Regions from separate parts of the Methylobacterium sp. Ger2507 genome, predicted to be linked through region 1. Evidence: riboswitches for the same ligand, from Rfam matches in the RefSeq annotation. Region 1 holds a riboswitch; each other region holds the start of a gene.

Region 1 (7,376 bases):
ATCCGCATCCGCACGGCCTCACCGCCGAACAGGTCTATCGCGGCCTCGCCGGGCTCTTCCTGGTCAAGCCGAAATCCGATCCGATTCCGGCCGCCTATGGCGACACGGTCCTGATGCTCACCGATCTCCGGATCGCGGCGGACGGGACGATGCCGCCCAGCACGATGGTCGACCTGATGAACGGTCGCGTCGGCGACCACGTGCTCGTCAACGGCCAGAGCAATCCGGTGATGACGGTGGCGCCGGGCGAGAAGCGCCGCCTCCGGCTCGTCAACGCGACCAACGCGCGCTACCTGCGCCTGCGCTTCGCGGGCGCCCGCATGACCCTGATCGGCACCGATGGCGGCCTTGTCGAGGCGCCGGTCGCCGTCGACGAGGTGCTGCTCACCCCCGCCGAGCGGGTGGAACTCATCGTCTCCTTCGATCAGCCCGGCCCGGCCAAATTGACCACACTCGCCTACGAGCGCGGCTGGATGGGACCGGGGGAGCCGAAGGAAGCGGGCAAGGTCCTGCTGACCGCGAACGTGGCGGGACGACCGGCGACGCCGCCACCGCCGCTGCCGAAGATGCTGCGGGCGATCGCCCCGCTCCAGGCCCCGGTCGTCACCCGCCGCTTCGTGCTGACGGAGGACATGGGCTCCATGGATCACGGTGCCATGCCGGGCATGGATCACGGTGCCATGCCGGGCATGGATCACGGCGCCATGCCGGGCATGGATCACGGCGGAACCGCGAAAGGCGGTGCCGCCTCCGCCAAGCCGCCCGGCAGCCACGACATGAAGTTCCTGATCAACAACAAGAGCTTCGACATGACCCGCATCGACGAGGTCTCGAAGGTCGGTCAGGTCGAACAATGGGACATCGTCAACCAATCGGACATGGATCACCCGTTCCATGTCCACGGAACCCAGTTCCAGATCGTCGCCTACGAGAAGGACGGACAGGTCAGGACCCCGGGCTATCGCGCCTGGAAGGACACCGTGAACGTCGTGCCCGGCGAGACGGTCCGGCTCCTGCTGCGCCAGGACCAGCCGGGGCCGCGCATGTACCATTGCCACATTCTCGAGCACGAGGAACTCGGCATGATGGGCGTGCTCGACGTCCGATCCTGACGGTTTTCCGTCCCAGCAGGCGGCACGCGCCTTACCGCGGGCCTCGTCGGCCTATCCTCGCCCGAAGGCGAGCGACGCCGGCCTCACCGGGCGGTCGTGTCGGCCCCCGGCGGCGTCTCCGAGGCGGTCCGGTCGGCGGCCGGCTTGCGGCGGGCCTGCTCGGCGCGGAGTTCCCGCTCGGCCATCAGCCAGAACTCGACCTCGAAGCCTTCGGGACGGTGGTTGCGCTCCCAGATCTCGTGGGCGCGCTCGCGGACCCGTTCGAACGTGATCCCATCCTCGGACATCGTGCTTCTGCTCCTTCGTGACCGGCGATCGCAGGTGCGACCCCCGCCGCGGGGCCAACGCTCCCGGGGGCAAATCGTCCCCGTCGATTGACGCCGGCGCCGGAAACCGCCTAGCTTCGGCGCGACGGTTCCTCGGATCGAGGATCAAAAGGGAACGCGGTGCGGGGCTCTGCCCCAACGCCGCGGCTGCCCCCGCAACTGTAAGCGGCGAGCCCATCATCAACACGTCACTGGGGGTTGCAAGCCTCTGGGAAGACGATGAGAGGGCGGTGACCCGCGAGCCAGGAGACCTGCCGTCAGTCGTGGTCACACGCGAAACGCATCGGGCGGGGTGTCCTGGTGGGTGTCGGGGCGTTCGCATGCGGCGAACGGACCGACCTCTTCGCGGTGACGTGCCACTCCGCGCGACCCGTCGCGTCAGCCGTCCCGTCGATGCCCGTCTGCGCCCGCGCGTCCCGCTCCCGTCCGCCTCGTCCGATCGCCCCGCGCGGTCCGAAGACGGCTGGCTTGCGGACAACGTCGCGTCCGGCACCACTCAGCGATTGTAACATTATAACATTCGCTTTAGCAGAGGTGGCTCGTCGGCCCTGGCCGATGCCCGCGCCCCTTCCCGGTTGTCCCATGGCCCTCGCCCAAATCCCGTCCCGATCCCCACGCGCCCGACGCGCACGGCAGGGCCACGTCTTGCCCCTGATATCCCGGCCCCCGATATCCCGGCCCCTCACATCCTGGCCGCTCGCGGCCCTGCTCGGCGGCCTGCTGCCGATGCCGGCCGACGCCGCGCCCGGCGAATCCCACTCGGCCGTCACCCTGGAGACCCTGGAGGTCGCGGGCTCCGGGCGCGGCGGCCCGCCGCCCGCCGAGGGGCTGAACCTGCGCAGCTCGAGCCGCAGCGCCAGCCGCCTCGGCCTGACGCCCCTGGAAACCCCCGCCAGCGTCGACGTGATCGCGGGTGAGACCACGCGCCTGCGCGGCCAGAACACGGTGGCGGAGGCCGTCACCCAGAACGCCACCGGCATCACCACGGTGGCGGCCCCCGGCAACGGCAACGGCGCCTTCACGGCCCGGGGCTTCGCCGGCCCGAACTCGATCCAGCAGCTCTACGACGGCACCCGCCTGTTCGTCGGGGCGGGCACCGTCACCTTCCCGTTCGACACCTGGAACGTCGAGCGCATCGAGGTGCTGCGCGGGCCGGCCTCCGTGCTCTACGGCGACGGCGCCATCGGCGGCGTGATCAACGTGGTGACGAAGAAGCCGGTCTTCACGCCCCTCAACGTGGCGCGCGCGGCCGTCGGCTCGGATGGTCTGGCGCGCTTGGCCCTCGATTCCGGCGGTCCCATCGGGGACGCGCTCGCCTACCGCCTCAACATCAGCGGCAACCGCGACGCGGGCTGGATCGCGCCGGACGGCGACTTCCGCAATCTCGCGGTCTCGGGCGCCCTGACCCTGCAGGCGAATCCGGACCTCGCCATCACCCTGAGCCATGATTTCGGCTACCAGGAGCCGGCCCGCTACTGGGGCACGCCGCTCATCGACGGGCGCATCCGCGACGCCATCCGGTTCAACAACTACAACGTCCGCGACGCCCAGATGCTCTGGACCGACAACTGGACGCAGCTGCGAGCGGAGTGGACGCCGAGCGCCGACATCACGATCCGCAACACCGCCTACCGGCTCCAGAGCCGGCGCCAGTGGCGGGACATCGAGCAATACGCCTTCAACCGTGATACCGGGCGGATCGATCGCTCGGCCTACACCGAGATCTATCACAGCCAGGAGCAGATCGGGAATCGCCTCGACGCGACGGTCCGGGGCACAGTGTTCGGATTCCGCAACGAATTCCTGGCCGGGTTCGACGTCAACGCCATCGCGTTCCGGCACACCAACAACTTCAGCTCCGAGGGCGGCGGCCTCACCACCAGCGTCGATCCCTTCGCCTATGACCCGGGTCTGTTCCCGGCCAATGGCCGCGCCACTCCGGCCTACGTCACCAACACGCGCCAGGCCTCGGTCTTCGCCGAGAACCGCCTGATCCTGTCCGATCAGCTCTCGCTGCTGGCCGGCATGCGCTACGACGCGCCGGTGCTGCACCGGACCAACCTCGTCACGGGCGCCGCCTTCGAGCAGGATTTCCAGGCGCTCAGCTACCGCTTCGGCGCCGTCTACAACCCGACCCCCCTGCTGGCGCTCTACGCCCAATACGCCACCGCCACCGATCCGGTCGGCAGCCTGATCTCGCTGTCGCAGAATCTGTCCGGTTTGAAGCTCTCCACCGGCGAGCAGGTGGAGGTCGGCGCCAAGGGCGTCGCCTGGAACGGCCGGGCCGAGTGGACCCTGGCCGGCTACCGCATCGTCAAGGACAATCCGATCACGCGGGTGCCGGGCGAGGCGGCGCTCGCGACCCAGGTCGGGCAGCAATCCTCCCTCGGCGTCGAGGCGGCCCTGAGCCTGCACCTGTTCGAGGCCTGGCGCATCGACGCCAACGTGGCCCTTCTCCACGCCCAGTACGACGCCTTCAACCAAAGGGTCGGGGGCGCAGTGGTCTCCTATGCCGGACGCCAGCCCATCGACGTGCCGGAGCGCGTCGGCAACCTTTGGGTCAATTGGGCCTTCGCCCCCGCCTGGGAGGCCCGGATCGGCCTGCAGCACGTGGGCGAGACCTTCAGCGACTTCGGCAACCAGGCGCAGCGCCCGGCCTACACCCTGGTCAATGCCGGTCTCGACCACCAGGTCACGCCGTCCTCGCGGCTGTCCCTGCGAGCCTACAACCTCTTCGACGAGATCTACGCGATCAGCGGCAACGCGGTGAACGGGGTCGGCACCAACTGGCTGCTCGGCCGCCCGCGCTCCTTCGAGGTGGCCTACAGCGTGCGGTTCTGATGCGGGCCTCTTCGACGCGGGCGCTCCTGAAGCCCGTCAAGCGCTGGCTGATCCTCGGCCATCGCTGGCTCGGCATCGTCACCGGGCTGTTCCTCGCCACCTGGGTGCTGTCGGGGCTGGTGATGCTCTACGTGGCGTTCCCGGCCCTCACCGAGGCCGAGCGCCTGTCCCATCTCGCGCCCATCGCCTGGGACCGGGTGCATCTCGGCCCCGACGCGGCCCTGGCCCGGGCCGGGCTCGACCCGCCCCCCGGCGGCCTCAGCCTGTCGATGCGGGGCGGGGCGCCGGTCTATCAGGTCACCGCCCGCGACGGCGCGCGCCACGCGGTCTCGGCCGAGACCGGGCAGACCCTCGGCCCCATCGACGCGGCGGCGGCCGTGGCGTCGTTCGCGCCGGGCGCCACCGTGCGGGCGGTGCGGCGCGACCAATGGACGGTGCGGGACCGCTACGACCCTCTGCGCCCCTTCCACGTGGTGGCGCCGGGCGACGCGTCCGGCACCGAGCTCTACGTCTCGGCCCGCACCGGCGCGGTCGTGCTCGACACCACCCGCCGGGAGCGCCTGTGGAACTGGCTCGGGGCGATCCCGCACTGGTTCTACCCGACGCCCCTGCGGGCCCGGGCCGAGCTGTGGCGCGGCACGGTGCTGTGGGTCTCGGGGATCGCCATCGCGGGGGTGCTCAGCGGCCTCGTCCTGGGGATCTGGCGCCTCCGGCTGCGCCGGCCCTACGCCTCGGGGGTGACGCCCTATCGCGGCCTCGCGCGCTGGCACCACCTCCTCGGCACCCTCGGGGGCCTGAGCCTCCTCACCTTCGTGGCGAGCGGCTGGCTCTCGATGAACCCCAACCACTGGTTCTCGCCCCGCTCCCCGCCGGAAGCGATGCGCGAAGCCTATGCCGGGCCTGTCCATCCGGTCGGCCGCACCGCCCTCGACGGCCTTGCTTTCGACGGCCTTGACCTCGATGATAGGGCCCGGCCCCGCACCGTCGAGGTCCGGTTCACCCAGGTCGACGGCCGGCCCGTGCTGATCGCCGCCGACGCGCGGGGTGGGCGGCGCGTGGTTCCGCCGCCGAGCCCCGAGGCCCTGCGGGCGGCCGCCGCCCGCGTCCTGCCGGAGGCCCGCATCGCCGCGATCGAGACGCTGACCGCCTACGACGCCTACTGGTATCCCCACCACGACACCCGGCCCCTGCCGGTGCTGCGGGTGCGCTTCGACGATGCCGCCGCGACCTGGCTCCACCTCGACCCGGAGACCGGCGCGCTCCTCGACCGCCTCGACGCCAGCGGCCGCCTCCAGCGCTGGCTGTTCGAGGCGCCGCACCGCCTCGATTTCGCGATCCTGTTCCAGGCGCGCCCGGCCTGGGACCTCGTGATGTGGCTCCTCAACGGCCTCGGCGCCGGCATCGCCGTCTCGGGCGTGATCCTGGGCTGGCGCCGCCTGCGCCGCACCGCGCGGGTGGGATAGGGCCGGGCGGAACACGGCATCACCCGGCCGCCGCGCTCCGTCGGCAGCGACAAGCCCGGCACCCCGCCGCCCGAAGGGAGTCCGTGGCGCCAGCGGACGGCGGACCACGCGGCGCCCGGCCGCTCGGTATCCGGAGACGACCGCTTCTCGACCCGGTGGCGGCGGTGTCTCCCTGCGCCGGGGCGGGCGGGGCGCGGGCGCTCCGGTTCTGGACGACAGCTGCGCAGAATCCCAGTGCAGCAGAATCTCGGTGCCGCAGGGCGACACGGCGACAGTGGAAGCGAGGCGGGTGTTCGTGGCACAATCGGTTCGGGGTTGCGCGGTTTCCGTCGAAGGCCGGCGGGCCGTGACGGGTTCGGTGACGCCGATTGCGGCGTGCCGCCGCCGTCCGTCCGGCACGCCCGCATCCCCCCGTTCGCACGCAGGAGCCCGACGCCATGATCCGCCCACGGACGACCGTGCTGTCCCATGCGGCTCCCCCGGGACCGGCCGCGCCCTCCGCACCGCCCTGGCAGGAAGCGATCGTGCCGATCGCCGAGGCCCTGCTGAGCCTGGTGGCGGCCGTGGAGAGCGGGCCGACCGCCGGCCCCGCCGTCAAGGCCTTCCAGGCCGCGATCCGGCGCAAGGGCGAGGAGGCGTCCGCCGCCGGCGGGCGCGAGGCGATGGAGGCCGCCCTGCGGCGGGTGGCCGATGCCGCCGGCGACCGCGCCGCGCGCCGGGACCGCATCATCGACACGGCCTGGGCCGGCCTGCCGGGCTGGCGCCCGGACGAGTCCCGCCCCTGACCGCCTGCCGCCCCCGCCGCGCGGGTTCCTCCCCGGACGGAAAGGGCGCTCCGGGGCGACTCACGCCCCCGCCCGGATCGCCGCAACCCACGAATCCTGCAATCGACGATCCTGCATCCCACGGCGCGGGATCGTGCCCGACCCCGCCAGCGCCGTGCGAACCCGGGCGCCCGGCGCGCCGGACGGTCGGCCCCTCAGTGCGGCGCGGCCGGCGTCGTGTCCCGCTGCAGGGCGGCGGCTTCGGCCAAAGCCGCCCGGCCCTGGACCCAGGCGGCCTCGGCATCGGGCAGCGCGTAGGGCGCCGTCCGCACGGGGTGCAGGCCCGCCCGCAGGGTCCAGCGATAGCGGCCGGCATCCTCGGGGCAGGGCTCGACCTGGAGGGTGAGGGGCCCGCCCGTCTCCTCGGCCGGAGGGGTGTTCTGTGCCGGGGTGGGGTCACGCGTCATGGTGGTCGCCTCCGCTGCCGTACCGGTGGATCTCGGATTCGGGCGGACGCGCCGGTCCGGGCGGACGGTCGGGAAACTCCATCCAGTCCGTGAAGGCGTCGGCCGGGTAGCTGTGCTGGCAGGAGGCGACGTGCCAGGGCCGGGGATCGACCGCGTTCTCCGGGTCCCAGCGGATCACCGCCCGCCGGTCCGGGTCGTCCCGGTGGATCGCGATGATCCAGCGCCCGTCCTGCGGCGCCCGGTCCATGGCCCTCCAGGTCCGCATCGTGCCGTCCCCCCTGTTCGAGGCGACAGGAACGCACGAAGCGCCGGAACCGTTCGGTCCCGGCGCTTCGGTTTCTGGGATAGGCGCTTCGGTTTCTGGGATGGGGTCAGAGGACCGGCATGGCTCCGGCGACGGTGA
Region 2 (7,376 bases), on a different contig from region 1:
CGGACCGATGGCCATTGCGATACTCGGGATCGATCTGGGCAAGAACAGCTGCAGCCTTGTCGGGCAGGATGCGACCGGTCGGGTCGTCTTGCGACGCCGGATGCGGCGCGAGACGGTGATGACCTTTGGCGCAACGCTTCCAGCTTGCATCATCGCCATGGAGGCGTGCTGTGGCGCCCATCACATGGGCCGGGCGCTCGCCGCTCAAGGTCACACCATCCGGTTGATGTCGCCGGAATATGTGCGGCCCTACGTCAAAGCCCAGAAGAATGACGACCGCGACGCTGAGGCGATCGCGGAGGCTGCGACGCGTCCGACCATGCGGTTCGTCGCGCTGAAGTCGGAGGCACAGCTCGACATGCAGACCCTGCACCGGGTGCGCGACCAGCTCGTGGGCGAACGCACGGCCCTGATGAACCAAATCCGAGCCGTTCTTCTGGAGCGCGGTCACATCGTCCCGCAGGGACGCGCCAAGCTCGCCGCCAGATTGGAAAATCTGCTCGATACCGAGGCGGTCTCTGACCTCACGCCACGGATGCGCATCCTCGTGGCGGACGTGCGTGAACGCTGGCAGTCCCTTGACGGACGCATCGCAGCCCTCGACGCAGAGTTCGCCGAACAGGCCCGGACCGACGAAAGCGCCCGCCGGCTCACCACCATCCCGGGCATCGGTGCACTCAACGCGACGGCGCTGGTCGCGGCGATCGGTGATGTGGCGACCTTCGCCCGCGGACGTGATCTGGCGGCCTGGCTCGGCCTCGTGCCGCGTCAGGTCACAACGGGCGGACGACCACGCCTCCTCGGGATCACCAAACGCGGCAGCAAGTACCTGCGCAAGATGCTGATCCAGGGCGCACGGGCCGCGATGCCGACTTTGCGCAAGAGCGATACGCTGATCGGCCAGTGGCTACGGGGCCTGCTGGCGCGGGCGCACGCCAACACCGCCGTCGTCGCGCTGGCAGCCAAGATGGCCCGGACCGTCTGGGCGCTGCTGCGCCACGAACGCGTCTATGAGCCGGCGGCGGTGGCTGCCTGAACCGAGCTTGGTCGGCGAAGCCTTCGTCGGCCTCACCATGTCTGCGAGCGGCGAGAGGAAGATGGCCTGACAGTCGATCGGTGTTCTGGAAGCCTCCGGCGGAAAATGGCGCTCGACGCCGACCCCTTTATGAGGACCAGGACGCGCGGATCTCCATCTTGGCCAACGGCATCGCCGGAAGGCCGGATACGTTTATGCAGACTGCTCAGACCAGCGGATCATAAGCCACTTGCGGACGGGGCGGGCCATACGTTACCGCCATGCGCCGAGCGGTGCGCCTTGACGTAGGTGCTGTCGATGGCGGCCGCCTCGCCCGCCCATCCGCTCTTGGCCAGCGCCCTCAACATCGCCCGCCAAAAGCCGCGGCGGGACCAGCGATTGAAGCGGTTGTAGACGGTCGTGCGCGGACCATACGCGGCCGGGCAGTCGCGCCAGCGGCAGCCTGAGGTCAGCACGTGCAGGATGCCAGAGATGACTTGCCGATCATCGTTCCGCTCTGGCCCGGGCTGGTTCGTGGGCATGAACGGTTCCATCACCGCCCACTGCTCATCCGAGAGCCAGAACAGGTCCACCATCGCCGCCTCCGTGCTGCAAACGGCGGCTCTGAATCACAAAACCAGAACTCTCGCAACGTCTTGGTTCGGTTCACACCCTAAGGAACAGACAAATTCATTCACTAAAAGGCGGTAGGATTCCGCACCACACAGCTCAACACGCCGTTCAGAATCCGTGTGTGATTTAGAATATGTAAACGGCGGCTTGGCAAATATCCTTCTATCTTTGAATACAGGATGTTTTTCGGAGAAACGATCGAACCATGCCACGAACATCCTGCATCGTACGTTCCGAAAGCGGCAACATAGTTGTTATGTTTGCTCTTGCACTACCAGTTCTATTCGGTGCCGGAGGCGCCGCGATCGACTACGGCAATGCTGTCCGTATCCGCGCCGTTGAAGCGTCCGTTGCAGATGCGACAGCATTACTAGTCGCAAATGCCGATACAGTCACGGCCGCTACCGAAGCATTTAATCTTGCTAACTCTCAGCTGGTCACAAGCTTAGGGGATCAGACTGCAACAGGCGGATTCAAGATTACAGGCAAATGGATTGACGGCTCAAACTACCGCGTTACCGTTTCTATGACAATGAAGACGTCACTCATACACCTCTTACCTGGAATGCCCAAAGAGCTTGTCGTCAGCACGGCAACGACAGTCAACCGAGTGGCCCCCGTCTATGAAACTTCTGCGCCAACGTTGACACAGCTCTCGCCCGAAGCTGACGACTACAATCGCGTGTACATCTACTGCTATTCGTCTGATCCCAAGAGGCAAAAGGATGTCGATGCTGGTCGCCGGGGATTGACACCGATTGCCGACAACGCATCGCCACCATCCAACTACGACATGAGCAAGATTCCGGTATGTGGCCAGAACGAAGCGGTTAGCTATATGCTCCGCAACGTTCGCGATGCCCGCACAACACCCTTGAAGTGGAATAAAACTGGCTCAGATACCTATAATTACTACACGGATATCGTCATAGATACCGGAACGCGCGTGCAAACAATGAACATGAAAGGCAGCAACATGGGAACCAATGCGACAGTTGATGTCGTTAAGTACCCAATGCTAGAAACCATTGTTTGCGATAGCCTTAAAGACTGCAGCCCCAAGTCATCTGGCGGTACGATCCCTGATCGTAGAACAGGCAGAACGCCGGCTGTGGCGAAAGGAAGCTGCGAGGAGGGGAAGTACATGTATTACGGATGGGAGGATCGCCCAGGCGGAGACCAGGATTATGATGACATTCGCGTTATCGTGACCTGTCCCAAGCAAGTCAGAGTAGTTGACAAAAAAATCCGAATAACCGAGTAGGCCTAAAAATTAATCCATAATAGCTTTTTATAATGACGTTGAATATTCTGGATGATCCCCGTGTGCGTTAGGTGCCTATGTGAGCTTCGACATGCAAGAGCATTCAAAAGCAGGCCATGCTTTCGTAGCTTTGCTGAAAATGTAGATGGTGCGTCTGCAGTCGAGTTTGCTTTAGTCTCAGCTCCTTTCATAATACTTGTAGGAGCAATCTTTCAGATCTGCCTTATCAGCTGGGCTAGTCAGAACCTGGATGATTCTCTGCAAAAAGCGGCTCGCATCATTTATACAGGTAATTTCCAAACTGCGAACAAAAGTGAAAAGTCTTCAGACGCATTAATTCAAAGCTTAAAAGATAGCATCTGTGGAACCACCGTACCAAATAGCGGCAGAGTGTTTGGCTGTTCAGATTTAAAAATCGACGTATCCACGAGCACCTCATTCGCTTCTAGTCAGTCTGCCGTGGCATTCGACAATCAAACAGGCACTTGGTCCAAAGATTTTGGAACAAAATACACATGCTCAAAACCTGGAGAAATTGTAGTCATCACAGCAGCACTGAAATATCCTGTGGCGTTCAGATTTTTAAATCTAGGCTTCTCAAGTTTTGGTGATGGATCTCGGCTGATTATGTCGACAGTAGTTCTACGAACAGAGCCTTACGACACGTCATCCGGATCGCCATGCACATAGAAACATTCTAAAATGCCTCCGTATCGCTATACCATGGCTTTGTTATTTCGGTTTTGTGCCGATAAGAGAGCTGTGTCTGCAATAGAGTTCGCTCTTGTTCTGCCGCTCATTCTTGCAATACTCTTGGGCTCATTGGAATTTAGTAGAGCGTTGGATAACAAACGCAAAGTAGCATTGTTGGCACGAACGCTTGCAGACCTAACCTCACAAGCGGCTACGAATTCACCGGTCACGACTGCGGCAATGAACGATATTATAGCAAGCTCGCAACTGGTTTTACGACCATTTGTGAGCGGCTCTGCAAAAATAACAGTCAGTGCGCTGGGTCTAGATCTTAAAAACATTGGTAGTAATCCTCGCGTTTGCTCCAGCTTTGCATCTAGTAATGCAACGGTCCGAAGTGTTGGACTTGCTGGCGATTTATCTGTTCCCCCGGGCTTCCGCGTCCTAGGTATGCGATACATCCTGGCTGAAGTACAAATGCCCTACGCTCCGGTGTTTGGGAGTGGAATTATGAAGTTTGCAGGCAGCATAAACACCAACTTCACGTTCAAATCGGCCGTTGTATGGCCGGTCCGATTGGGTAAAACTTATAAAACAAACACTTATAATGAAATTATCCTTCCTAACGGTGTAGAATGTCCACAGTAATATAAAATTCTTGGCATGGATAAAACATGCTCCTGATAATCTCAGGATAATGAACTGAGGGTAGATTTCAACTCACTCTAATCTATATCAAATAAAATGTTTGACTAAATTTAGGTGACTATTTCAAAATGACAATAGATATTTATGATATAGTTAGAATGATGCGTTTTGACGAACATAAGCCATCGGCTTGCGTTGAACGCATGTCTGCAGGATGTCGGGTATCGGATCGGATATCCGACACCGCTGAGCTATGCGCTTGGCGCACGAGCTGCTTTTGCGAGGCAGGCTAGCGGAGAGGCACCTTGGAATGACTGGGTTGGGTGAATTTTGGCCGGTCCGCTTTTAGGTTGGGGAGTTCAGACAGCAGACGTAGCCCGCCAACGAACTGAAGCACTCGTAGGCCGAAGCTTGTCACCCGCTAACAACACCTGGCCGGAAACACCCAAGACGGCATTGACGCTGTAGCGTTCTGTGATGCCCCTTATGCCTGACGGTTCCTCTCACGAGGATCAAAAGGGAACGCGGTGAGGGTGAAGGCCCGAAGCCACGGCTGCCCCCGCAACTGTAAGCGGCGAGCCCATCATCAACACGTCACTGGGTCCCCGGACCTGGGAAGACGATGAGAGGGCCGCGACCCGCAAGCCAGGAGACCTGCCGTCAGCCGTGGTCACACGCGAAACGCATCGGGCGGGGTGTCCTGATGGGTGTCGGGACGGATGCTGTGCGGCATCTGGGCTGGCGTCTTCGCGGTGACGTGCCACAGACGTCGCCCAGGGTCCCATGTCCCCCCTTCGCTTACACACCGCCTCCCGAACGCTTCTTCTGGCTTCCTGTGCCATCCTTTCGTCCCCAGGGGCGCGTGCACAGCAAGCATCCTCTCAGGCTGCAGAAGCCAATCTCGCCGAACTTTCGGTGACGGCCGAGACGCCTGTGGCCGGCATCACCGGACCTGCGGCTAGTGCGGGCTACGTCGGTGGCGTGACCGGCATCGGCGGCGGTTTGCGCACGGTTGATGCGGCGAGTGCGGGGACCATTTCCGGTGCGGCGCTTAACAGCCGACCGATCACGCGCCCCGGCGAGGTGCTGGAGAGCGTGCCGGGGCTCATCGTCACCCAGCATTCCGGGGAGGGGAAGGCCAACCAGTTCTTCCTGCGCGGGTTCAACCTCGACCACGGCACCGACATCGCCATCTCCGTCGACGGCATGCCGGTGAACATGCGCACCCATGCCCACGGCCAGGGCTACGCCGACCTCAACTTCCTAATTCCGGAACTCGTTGGCGCAGTGGAGTTCCACAAGGGACCGTACTTCGTCCGGGATGGGGACTTCGCTTCCGCTGGGTCGGTACGGATCGACTACCTCGACAAGGTGGACCGGAACCTCGCGCTAACCTCCTTCGGTAGCTTCGGCTACAAGCGCGCGCTCACCATCGCGTCCGCGCCCCTCGGTCAAGGCAATCTACTAGTCGCAGGCGAGGCCCAGACCTATGACGGCCCCTGGGATGTGCCGGATCGCCTCGCCAAGCTCAACGCCGTCGTCCGCTATAGCCAGGGCACGGCCCTCGACGGCTTCGCGCTCACCGGCATGGCCTATTGGGCGAAGTGGAACGCCACGAACCAGATACCGGGGCGCGCCGTGGCGGAGGGTATCATCGGCCGCTACGGGACCCTAAACCCCAACGATGGCGGCGACACCGGCCGCTTCTCACTCTCCGGGCGCTGGAGCCAGACGAGCGAGGCCGGGATCACGCGGGCGAACGCCTACGTCATCCGGTACCAGATGAACCTGTTCAACGACTTCACCTACTTCCTCAACGATCCAGTGAACGGCGACCAGTTCCGCCAGCGCGACAGTCGGGTGCTCGGCGGCGGGGAGGTCAGCCACACCTTCCAGGGTGACCTGTTCGGGCTGCCGATGGAGAACGAGATAGGGGTGCAGACCCGCACCGACGATATCCGGGTTGGGCTCTTTAACACCATCGCGCGACAGTATCGCTCGACCGTGCTTGACGACCGGGTGCTGGAGGCGAGCGCGGCGTTCTACTACGAGAACCGGGTGCGCTGGACCGACTGGCTGCGCACCAGCATCGGCTTCCGTGCTGATGGGTTCTACGCCGACGTTCGCTCCGATACGCCCGCCAACTCGGGGACGGCGCGGGACGGCATCGTCAACCCGAAGCTCGGCCTCGTGCTCGGCCCCTGGTTCGATACCGAGCTGTTCGTGAACTACGGCGGCGGCTTCCACTCCAATGATGCGCGCGGCGTTACCGCCACGATTGATCCGGCCAGCCCGCTGTTCAACATCGCCCGCTCGCCCTTCCTCGTGCCCTCGACGGGCTCGGAGATCGGCATCCGCAACCGCAGCATCGCTGGGCTGGAAACGGCGGTAGCGCTGTTCCGACTGGATTTCGCCTCCGAGAACCTGTTTCAGGGCGACACCGGCACGACAGAGCCGAGCCGCCCTACTCGCCGGTTCGGCATCGAGTGGACCAACCGCTACGCGGTGACGCCCTGGCTCTCGTTGGAAGGCGACCTGACGGTAACGAACGCCCGGTTCGCAGACCGTGACCCCATCGGCAACCGAGTGCCGGAGGCACCGACCACGATCGCCTCGGCCGGGATCACCTTCGGCGAGGACCTGGGCTGGTTCGGCTCGATGCGGTTGCGCTACTTCGGGCCACGCCCCCTGATCGAGGACAACTCCGTGCGTTCGAAGCCGACCGCGCTCCTCAACGGCCGCATCGGCTACAATTTCGACAATGGGGTTAGCCTGTCCCTCGACATCCTGAACCTGACCAACGCCAAGGCCGACCAGATCACCTACTTCTACACCTCGCGCCTGCCGGGCGAGGGGGCGGACGGCGTCGCTGACCGCCACTTCCACCCGGTCGAGCCGACGGCCGTCCGCCTCACCCTGGCAGGACGCTTTTAGGTCACATGCCGGCCGATAGCGGTCGCGTTGCTCCTACACCGTTGACGAAGGATGAAACTGCGCCTTACGCCCGTACCATGCGCGCTTGGCGGCCAGATTGGGGCGTCTGCCGTGCGGTCATCGCCGTGGCCGTACTCTACGCCCTATGCCTGCAGGCACTGTTGGGCTCGATGGCGCCCGTCTCCCAGG
Region 3 (7,376 bases), 1.1 Mb from region 1:
TGAGGGTCGCCTGCGCGGCCGACACGTTGTGGGGAGAGGAACCCTCTACCTTCGTATGGTTTCGCCCGTCGCCCGCAGCTTGTATCGCTTTGGCCGGGTCGCTTTCGCCGACGACATCGACGCTGCCGGCAAGACGATCTGCGATGATACCGTCAGACATCATCGGCGATACACACGAAGACTGCATGATCGGGCGGATCGAATTCTCCATCCCGAAGTCGCAATTCCGAACCCTGTCGTCGGTCTGCGGACGGAGACCGGCTGATCGCGAAGGCCCGGGCCTGTGCCCTCAGCGTCCAGCCGGGCACGCCTCCCGTTCGCGCCGGCCAGCCCGAGCCGGCACCCGTCAAACAGGGCTTCGTCGGGGCCGCGGGACAGACTTCACCCCACCACAGAGTTCACCCTCGAGGAAGGACCGAGACCATGGATTTCCTGACGACACGGGACGGCACGCGGATCGCCTACAAGGACTGGGGTCCCAAGGACGCGCAGGTCATCGCCTTCCATCATGGCTGGCCGCTCAGCGCCGACGACTGGGACAACCAGATGCTGTTCTTCGTCAACCAGGGCTACCGGGTGATCGCGCATGACCGCCGCGGCCATGGCCGCTCCTCGCAGACGGCGACCGGCAACGAGATGGACACCTACGCCGCCGACGTCATCGAACTCGCCGCGGCCCTGGACCTGAAGAACGCCGTCCATATCGGTCACTCGACCGGCGGCGGCGAGGTGGCGCGCTACGTCGCCCGCTCGGAGCCCGGTCGCGTGGCCAAGGCGGTGCTTATCGGCGCGGTGCCGCCCGTGATGGTGAAGTCCGAATCCAATCCCGGCGGCTTGCCCCTCGCCGTCTTCGACGGCTTTCGCGCCGCGCTGGCGGCCAACCGGGCGCAGTTCTACCGCGACGTGCCGGAAGGCCCGTTCTACGGCTTCAACCGAGAGGGCGCGAAGGTCTCGCCCGGCGTGATCGACAATTGGTGGCGCCAGGGCATGATCGGCGGTGCCAAGGCCCAGTACGATTGCATCAAGGCCTTTTCCGAGACGGATTTCACCGAAGATCTGAAGGCGATCGCGGTGCCGGTCCTGGTGATGCACGGGACCGACGATCAGATCGTGCCGATCGCCGATTCGGCGATGCTCTCGCACCCCCTCCTGCAGCAAGGCACGCTCAAGACCTATGAGGGCCTGCCGCACGGCATGTGCACGACGCATCCGGAGATCATCAACCCGGATCTGCTGGCCTTCGTGCGCGCCTGAGGCCATCGGGCGAGCCACGCCGCGAGACCTCGCCACCTGTCAGGGGGCCTTGCCGACCTGTCAGGGGGCCTTGCCGACCTGCCAGGAGGCCTTGCCGACCTGCCAGGGGGCCTTGCGGCGTGCCGCCGCAAACCGGAACTCCCGGACTCCCGCGGCCCTTTCCTCGATATCCAACACGGAACGGTCGAGGTCAGTCACATGCGCCATGGTTTGCTCGGATTGAGCGCGCTCGCGGTCACGTCATTCGCCACGGGGGTCTTCGCGCAGAGCAAGCCGTTGCCGCCCGCCTCCTCCGATGTGATGCCGCCCGTCGAACTCACCATCCGGATGGAGGGGGGCAAGCCCGTCTGCGCGCCGGCCGAGCTGAAGCTTCCGGCCAACACCAACGTCGAGCTCCACATCGTCAGTCAGGCGGCCGAGCCCGTGACGATCACGGCCCCGGGGCAGTTCGAGAACGCGAACGTGCTGCACGCCGATGGCGATCTCGTCCATGTGGCGAGCGAGAAGGGCTATCTCGTCAAGCAGAACGGTAAGGGCGTTCTGCGCATCCGCACGCTCAAGGCCGGGCAGGAAACCTATGCCTGCACCAGCAACCGGAACCAGAAGGCCCCCTTCGAGGGCAAGCTGGTCCTCACCGATCCGGCGGGATAGCGCGCGAACCGGGCCGCCTGAGACGCGCCGGCGGGATCACAGCGCTTCGACGGACATCCGGAAGCTGTCGAAGATCGCGTTCAGGTCTGTGGCATAGCGGGTCCCGCCCTGGGGCAAGGCCCAGACGCTGACCAGGAGTTGGCGCTTGTTCGGGTCCTTCGGCGAAACCGCGACGTAGCGCAGAAGGGTTGGTTTGCCTTCGTAGGTCGCGGGAACGTCCGTGATCTTGAGGAAATAGGTCGGAAAGTCCTTCTCCTCGATATTCGCTTCGCCGGTGACCGTCACGCCCCGGCGTTTGAAGTCGCTCTCGTGTTCCGCGAGGAGCTCCTTCAGCTCGGCCGGCCTGAAGCTCTCGAACCAGACGAAGACCTCCGCGTCGGACGTCTTGGCCTGGATGCCACGCTTGATCGCCGAGGATGTCCAGCCGGCCGGGAGGTCCACCGTGACCGGTGGTTGTCCGGGGACGACCGTGACGGGTTCGGCGATCGCGACGGCGCCCATCAGCAGGACGGCGAGGGCGGCCACGCTGGCGGATTTCGACAGGCTTGTTGTCACGGGCTGACTCCAGGGCAAGGTCAGGCTCTGTGTAAAGCATCGCCGAGACGGGCGCTTCTGTATTTTTGCTGAAAAAATCCTCCGGATCGGAGTCTATTCGGTTGGATGCGAACCGAGATTAGTCAAAAAGACCGATAAGTCTTGCGCTCGGACGAGGCTGAGCAGATTTGGTCATGGAATCAAATCGAGCGGCATCGTCGGTGGAGCACAAGGTATCGCGGCGGCCGATCCGGTCCTCGATCAGGGGACAAACCGTTCCGCACCGGAATCCTCGTCTTGACGTCCTGTCGCGCTGTCTGATGTCCTGTTCGAAACCAGCCGTTCCGCGCGTTTCAGGGGCTGGGATACGGGCCGCGAAACAGGTCGCCCAACGCCTTGCGCCGGAACAGGGTGCGCCAGCGCCGGCGTTGATGCTCCGGTCGGTCGTGGTTGATGTGGCAGCGCTGGCAGAAGGCCGCGAGGTTCTTCGCGGCGTTGTTCGCCGTATCGTGGTCGCGGTGGGCCGTCGCCAGGACCACGCGCGTCGTCCGCACGGTTCCCAGCACGTCGTCGATCCCGACCGCGAGGCAGACGAACCGCCCTGCCCCATCGCGCCAGGCGCTGGCATCGTCGTCCCACCAGCGCCCATCGCCGAGATGGAAGACCCGCCGGCCATGCGGCCGTCCGCAGGACTCGCACCGGCCCCGCGCGCGGGTGAACCGGATGACGGCCGACAGTTCGGGCCAGTCGATCGGATAGAAGAAGCGATGCTCGCGGCGGATCGGCATGGTCGGCAATGGTCACGGCACGATTGGCGCTGGCAAGCGCCGGGTTCGACCGGCGGCGCTGAATTTCAGCCGGAATGGCTGGAGGGCGCCTGCCACTGCACGCCGGCATGCTCGCGGATGTCGCCCGCCGCGCTGCCGGTGTCGGCGTCGCTGGCCCAGCCGCTCGGCTCCGCCACGTCGAGGATCTCGTCGTCCGGATAGGCGGCTTCGAGAAACAGCCTGGCTTCGCCCTCGGCGGCGGCCCGCACGGTCACCAGCGGTTTGGGTCCCTCGGCGGTCCTGATGTTGGCGATGAACAGCTTCGTCATGTCCGATGTCTCCCGGCGGTGATGACCGCTCACAGAGGGCGGTGACGGGCGAACAGCAAGAGGGCCGGCATCGATCGGCCGCTCGCGGGGGCGAGCGCCCGCGCCGCCTCGGTGTCCGAGACCGGGGTCCCCGCGGGATCGGGCCGGGCACTGGATCGTCAACCAGGGCGTGCATTCCGCCACCGAAACTCGCGGATCGTCTCAACCAGACCGAAACCTCCGGGCGCCATGCTGTCCGGCGGATGATCGCCCCACGTCGCGCGATCGCGCTTGGATGGGGCCTGAGCCAGATTTCCAGACGTCGCTTCTTCCTCCAACGGGTTTCCTGCCGGATTTCGGGCCAAGCCCTGAGGCCGCTGGCCGTCGACGCCGAGTTCACCCGCGACAACGTCGACACGGCCTGTCAGGCCCTGTCGTTGAAGCTGGTGAACCTCGTCGAGGAGGACGACGAAGGCAGCTATGCCTTCCGCCTGACGCGGCCGGGCCTGCTTCTCCTCAACGGCCAGATCGAGGCGGCCGCTGCCCTGATCGACCAGGGCTTTGGTTTGCGCCGGATCAAGACACCGCCCCTCTGGGGCGCGCTCGGCAGCAAGCTCCGTCCGGGCGGACCCGGCATGTCCCTCAAGGGCAGCGGTCCGAGGGCCTACGCCACCCAGTTGATCGTGGCGGTCGCCTCCGGACACGCGATCGTCGCCGGGGACGTCGTCCGGGGCAATGCCAATGGCCCCCGCACCTGGCTGGAGGACGAGTCGGCGCCCCGCGCCGAACGCCAGATCGGACCCTCGCCGCTGCGAAGCTGGAGCCCGGATCAGGATCGGGATCGCCCGCTCTGATCGGAGGGGCGGCCGCCCATCCAGCCTTCACCCGGCTGTCCCCGACCCACCGGCGCTGGGCTTGGCCCTGGCTGTCGCACAGGGAGCACAGGACGCCGATTTCCCGCGCGTTCGATTGACGCTGTCGGGCTTCGTCTGGTCTTCTGACCTCGGACGGTTCCTCGGATCGAGGATCAAAAGGGAACGCGGTGCGGGCGAGAGCCCAACGCCGCGGCTGCCCCCGCAACTGTAAGCGGCGAGCCCATCATCAACACGTCACTGGGTGCCCCGGCACCTGGGAAGACGATGAGAGGGCGGTGACCCGCGAGCCAGGAGACCTGCCGTCCATCGTGGTCACACGCGAAACGCATCGGGCGGGGTGTCCTGGTGGGTGTCGGGGCGTTCGCATGCGGCGAACGGACCGACCTCGTCGCGGTGACGTGCCACAGACGTCGCCCGAGGTCCCATGTCGCCCGCCCCGTCACGGCCCCCCTACCGAACGCTCCTTCTGGTCTCCTGCGCCGGCCTGGTGCCTTACGGCGCGCAGATCCGGCCGGTCTCTGGCCAGGCGGCCGAGGCGAACCTGGCTGAACTCTCGGTCACGGCGGAGGCATCGGCGCCGCCCGGAACCGGACCGGTCGCGCAGGCGGGCTTCGTCGGCGGCGTCATCGGCATCGGCGGCGGTCTCAGGCCCGTCGATGCGGCGAGCGCGGGGGTGATATCGGGTGCGCAGATCAACAGCCGCCCGATCACCCGACCGGGAGAGGTGCTGGAAAGCGTGCCCGGTCTCATCGTCACCCAGCATTCCGGGGAGGGGAAGGCCAACCAGTTCTTCCTGCGCGGGTTCAACCTCGACCACGGCACCGACATCGCGCTCTCGATCGACGGCATGCCGGTCAACATGCGGACCCACGCCCACGGACAGGGCTATGCCGACCTCAACTTCCTGATCCCGGAACTCGTCGGCGCGGTGGAGTTCCACAAGGGTCCCTACTTCGTGCGCGATGGCGACTTCGCCTCGGCCGGTTCGGTGCGGATCGACTATCTCGACAAGACCGACCGCAACCTCGCCCTGACCTCCTTCGGCAGCTTCGGCTACAAGCGGGCGCTCACCATCGCGTCGGCACCGCTCGGGCAGGGCACCCTTCTGGTGGCGGGCGAGGCCCAGACCTATGACGGCCCCTGGGACGTGCCGGACCGTCTGGCCAAGCTCAACGGCGTCGTCCGCTACAGCCAGGGCACGGCCCTGGACGGCTTCGCCCTGACGGGCATGGCCTACTGGGCCCGGTGGAACGCCACCAACCAGATCCCGGAGCGCGCCGTCACGGAGGGGATCATCGGCCGCTTCGGCGCCCTGAACCCCACGGATGGCGGCGACACCGGCCGTTTCTCGCTCTCCGGACGCTGGAGCCGGACGAGCGACGCCGGCATCACCCGGGCGAACGCCTACGTCATCCGCTATGGGATGAACCTGTTCAACGACTTCACGTATTTTCTCAACGATCCGGTCAGCGGCGACCAGTTCCGCCAGCGCGACAGCCGGGTTCTGGGCGGCGGCGAGATCAGCCACATGGTCCAGGGCGACCTCTTCGGGTTGCCGATGGAGACCGAGATCGGGCTTCAGACCCGCACGGACTCGATCCGCGTCGGCCTGTTCAACACCACCGCGCGGCAGGTCCGCTCGACGGTGCTGGACGACCGGGTGCTGGAGGCGAGCGCCGCCCTCTACGTCGAGAACCGGGTGCGCTGGACCGATTGGCTGCGCACCAGCGTCGGTGTCCGGGCCGACGGATTCACCGCCGATGTCCGCTCGGACACGCCGGCCAATTCCGGCACGGCACGGGACGGCATCGTCAACCCGAAGCTCGGCCTCGTGCTCGGTCCGTGGTTCGAGACCGAGCTGTTCGTGAATTACGGCGGCGGCTTCCACTCCAACGACGCCCGCGGCGTCACCGCCACGGTCGATCCGACGAGCCCGCTCTTCAACATCAGCCGCTCGCCCTTCCTCGTGCCCTCGACCGGCTCGGAGATCGGCCTGCGCAACCGCAGCATCGCCGGGCTCGAGACCGCCGTCGCCCTGTTCCAACTCGATTTCGCCTCCGAGAACCTGTTCCAGGGCGACAGCGGCACCACCGAGCCGAGCCGCCCCACCCGCCGCTTCGGCATCGAGTGGACCAACCGCTACGCGGTAACGCCCTGGCTCTCGCTGGAGGGCGACCTGACGGTCACCAACGCCCGCTTCTCGGACCGGGACCCGATCGGCAACCGGGTGCCGGAGGCGCCGACCACCATCGCGTCGGCCGGATTCACCTTCGGTGCGGGTCCCGGCTGGTTCGGTTCGATGCGCTTTCGCTACTTCGGGCCGCGTCCGCTGATCGAGGACAATTCGGTGCGCTCGAAAGCGACGGCTCTCCTGAACGGACGGATCGGCTACGCCTTCGACGACGGAATCAGCCTGTCCCTCGACGTCTTGAACCTGACCAATGCCAGGGCCGACCAGATCGCTTACTTCTACACCTCGCGCCTGAGCGGCGAAGGCCCCGCGGGCGTGGCCGACCCGCATGTCCATCCGGTCGAGCCCACCGCGTTTCGCCTAACCCTCGCGGGGCGCTTCTGAAGCCGCGCCCGCGATGTCCCTGCCGGGATCTTTGCGATGCGACGCTGTCGCTGTCCTTCCGAAGAAACGGGAGAATGCGCGATCCCGCTGGCGCCATGAGATCGCCGCGTTGTGACGTCGTCGTGGCACCCCTGCGCCGGCCATAGGCCTCCCTGCACTGGCTCGGACCCTTGCGGCGCCCTATCAAGGATGGGGGCGGAGGCCCGTCGGCGTCAGTGGTCCGGCATCGTTTCGAGGATACTGTGATGTTCCAACGCTTCGCCTGTCTCGTCGCCGCGACGCTTGCCGGCACCGTCCTGGCGCAAGCCGCTCCGCTGCCCGGCAAGATCGATCCGGCGACCTTCGGGGCTCCGACCTTCGACGAGCGCTGGCAGACGCTCGATGCCTCGGAGATGGCGAAGAAGCCCCCTTC

What was found. Region 1 has a riboswitch for cobalamin ahead of ACV7NL_RS17305 (TonB-dependent receptor). Riboswitches for the same ligand answer to the same signal wherever they lie in the genome.
Region 2: it holds a riboswitch for cobalamin, as region 1 does, so the genes downstream of both, ACV7NL_RS23835 (TonB-dependent receptor) here and ACV7NL_RS17305 (TonB-dependent receptor) in region 1, are expected to answer to the same signal.
Region 3: it holds a riboswitch for cobalamin, as region 1 does, so the genes downstream of both, ACV7NL_RS12130 (TonB-dependent receptor) here and ACV7NL_RS17305 (TonB-dependent receptor) in region 1, are expected to answer to the same signal.

The regions. Positions count from the first base shown of each region.
Region 1 covers NZ_JBUYVC010000001.1:3,755,936-3,763,311, reverse strand. Annotated here, with positions in the region: gene ACV7NL_RS17315 (multicopper oxidase family protein) at 1-1,112, shown strand, start outside; gene ACV7NL_RS17310 (DUF2934 domain-containing protein) at 1,196-1,399, opposite strand; cobalamin riboswitch at 1,508-1,711, shown strand; gene ACV7NL_RS17305 (TonB-dependent receptor) at 2,165-4,279, shown strand; gene ACV7NL_RS17300 (PepSY domain-containing protein) at 4,279-5,742, shown strand; gene ACV7NL_RS17295 (hypothetical protein) at 6,180-6,527, shown strand; gene ACV7NL_RS17290 (hypothetical protein) at 6,722-6,973, opposite strand; gene ACV7NL_RS17285 (hypothetical protein) at 6,963-7,238, opposite strand; gene ACV7NL_RS17280 (SDR family oxidoreductase) at 7,345-7,376, opposite strand, start outside.
Region 2 covers NZ_JBUYVC010000002.1:45,156-52,531, forward strand. Annotated here, with positions in the region: gene ACV7NL_RS23810 (IS110 family RNA-guided transposase) at 8-1,036, shown strand; partial or broken gene ACV7NL_RS23815 (IS5 family transposase) at 1,291-1,611, opposite strand; gene ACV7NL_RS23820 (TadE/TadG family type IV pilus assembly protein) at 1,854-2,912, shown strand; gene ACV7NL_RS23825 (TadE/TadG family type IV pilus assembly protein) at 2,964-3,602, shown strand; gene ACV7NL_RS23830 (TadE/TadG family type IV pilus assembly protein) at 3,615-4,253, shown strand; cobalamin riboswitch at 4,731-4,929, shown strand; gene ACV7NL_RS23835 (TonB-dependent receptor) at 5,037-7,187, shown strand.
Region 3 covers NZ_JBUYVC010000001.1:2,620,349-2,627,724, reverse strand. Annotated here, with positions in the region: gene ACV7NL_RS12165 (alpha/beta fold hydrolase) at 424-1,254, shown strand; gene ACV7NL_RS12160 (hypothetical protein) at 1,315-1,461, opposite strand; gene ACV7NL_RS12155 (cupredoxin domain-containing protein) at 1,453-1,905, shown strand; gene ACV7NL_RS12150 (hypothetical protein) at 1,942-2,460, opposite strand; gene ACV7NL_RS12145 (hypothetical protein) at 2,793-3,227, opposite strand; gene ACV7NL_RS12140 (hypothetical protein) at 3,293-3,535, opposite strand; gene ACV7NL_RS12135 (hypothetical protein) at 3,778-4,368, shown strand; cobalamin riboswitch at 4,506-4,707, shown strand; gene ACV7NL_RS12130 (TonB-dependent receptor) at 4,814-6,964, shown strand; gene ACV7NL_RS12125 (glycoside hydrolase family 16 protein) at 7,210-7,376, shown strand, end outside.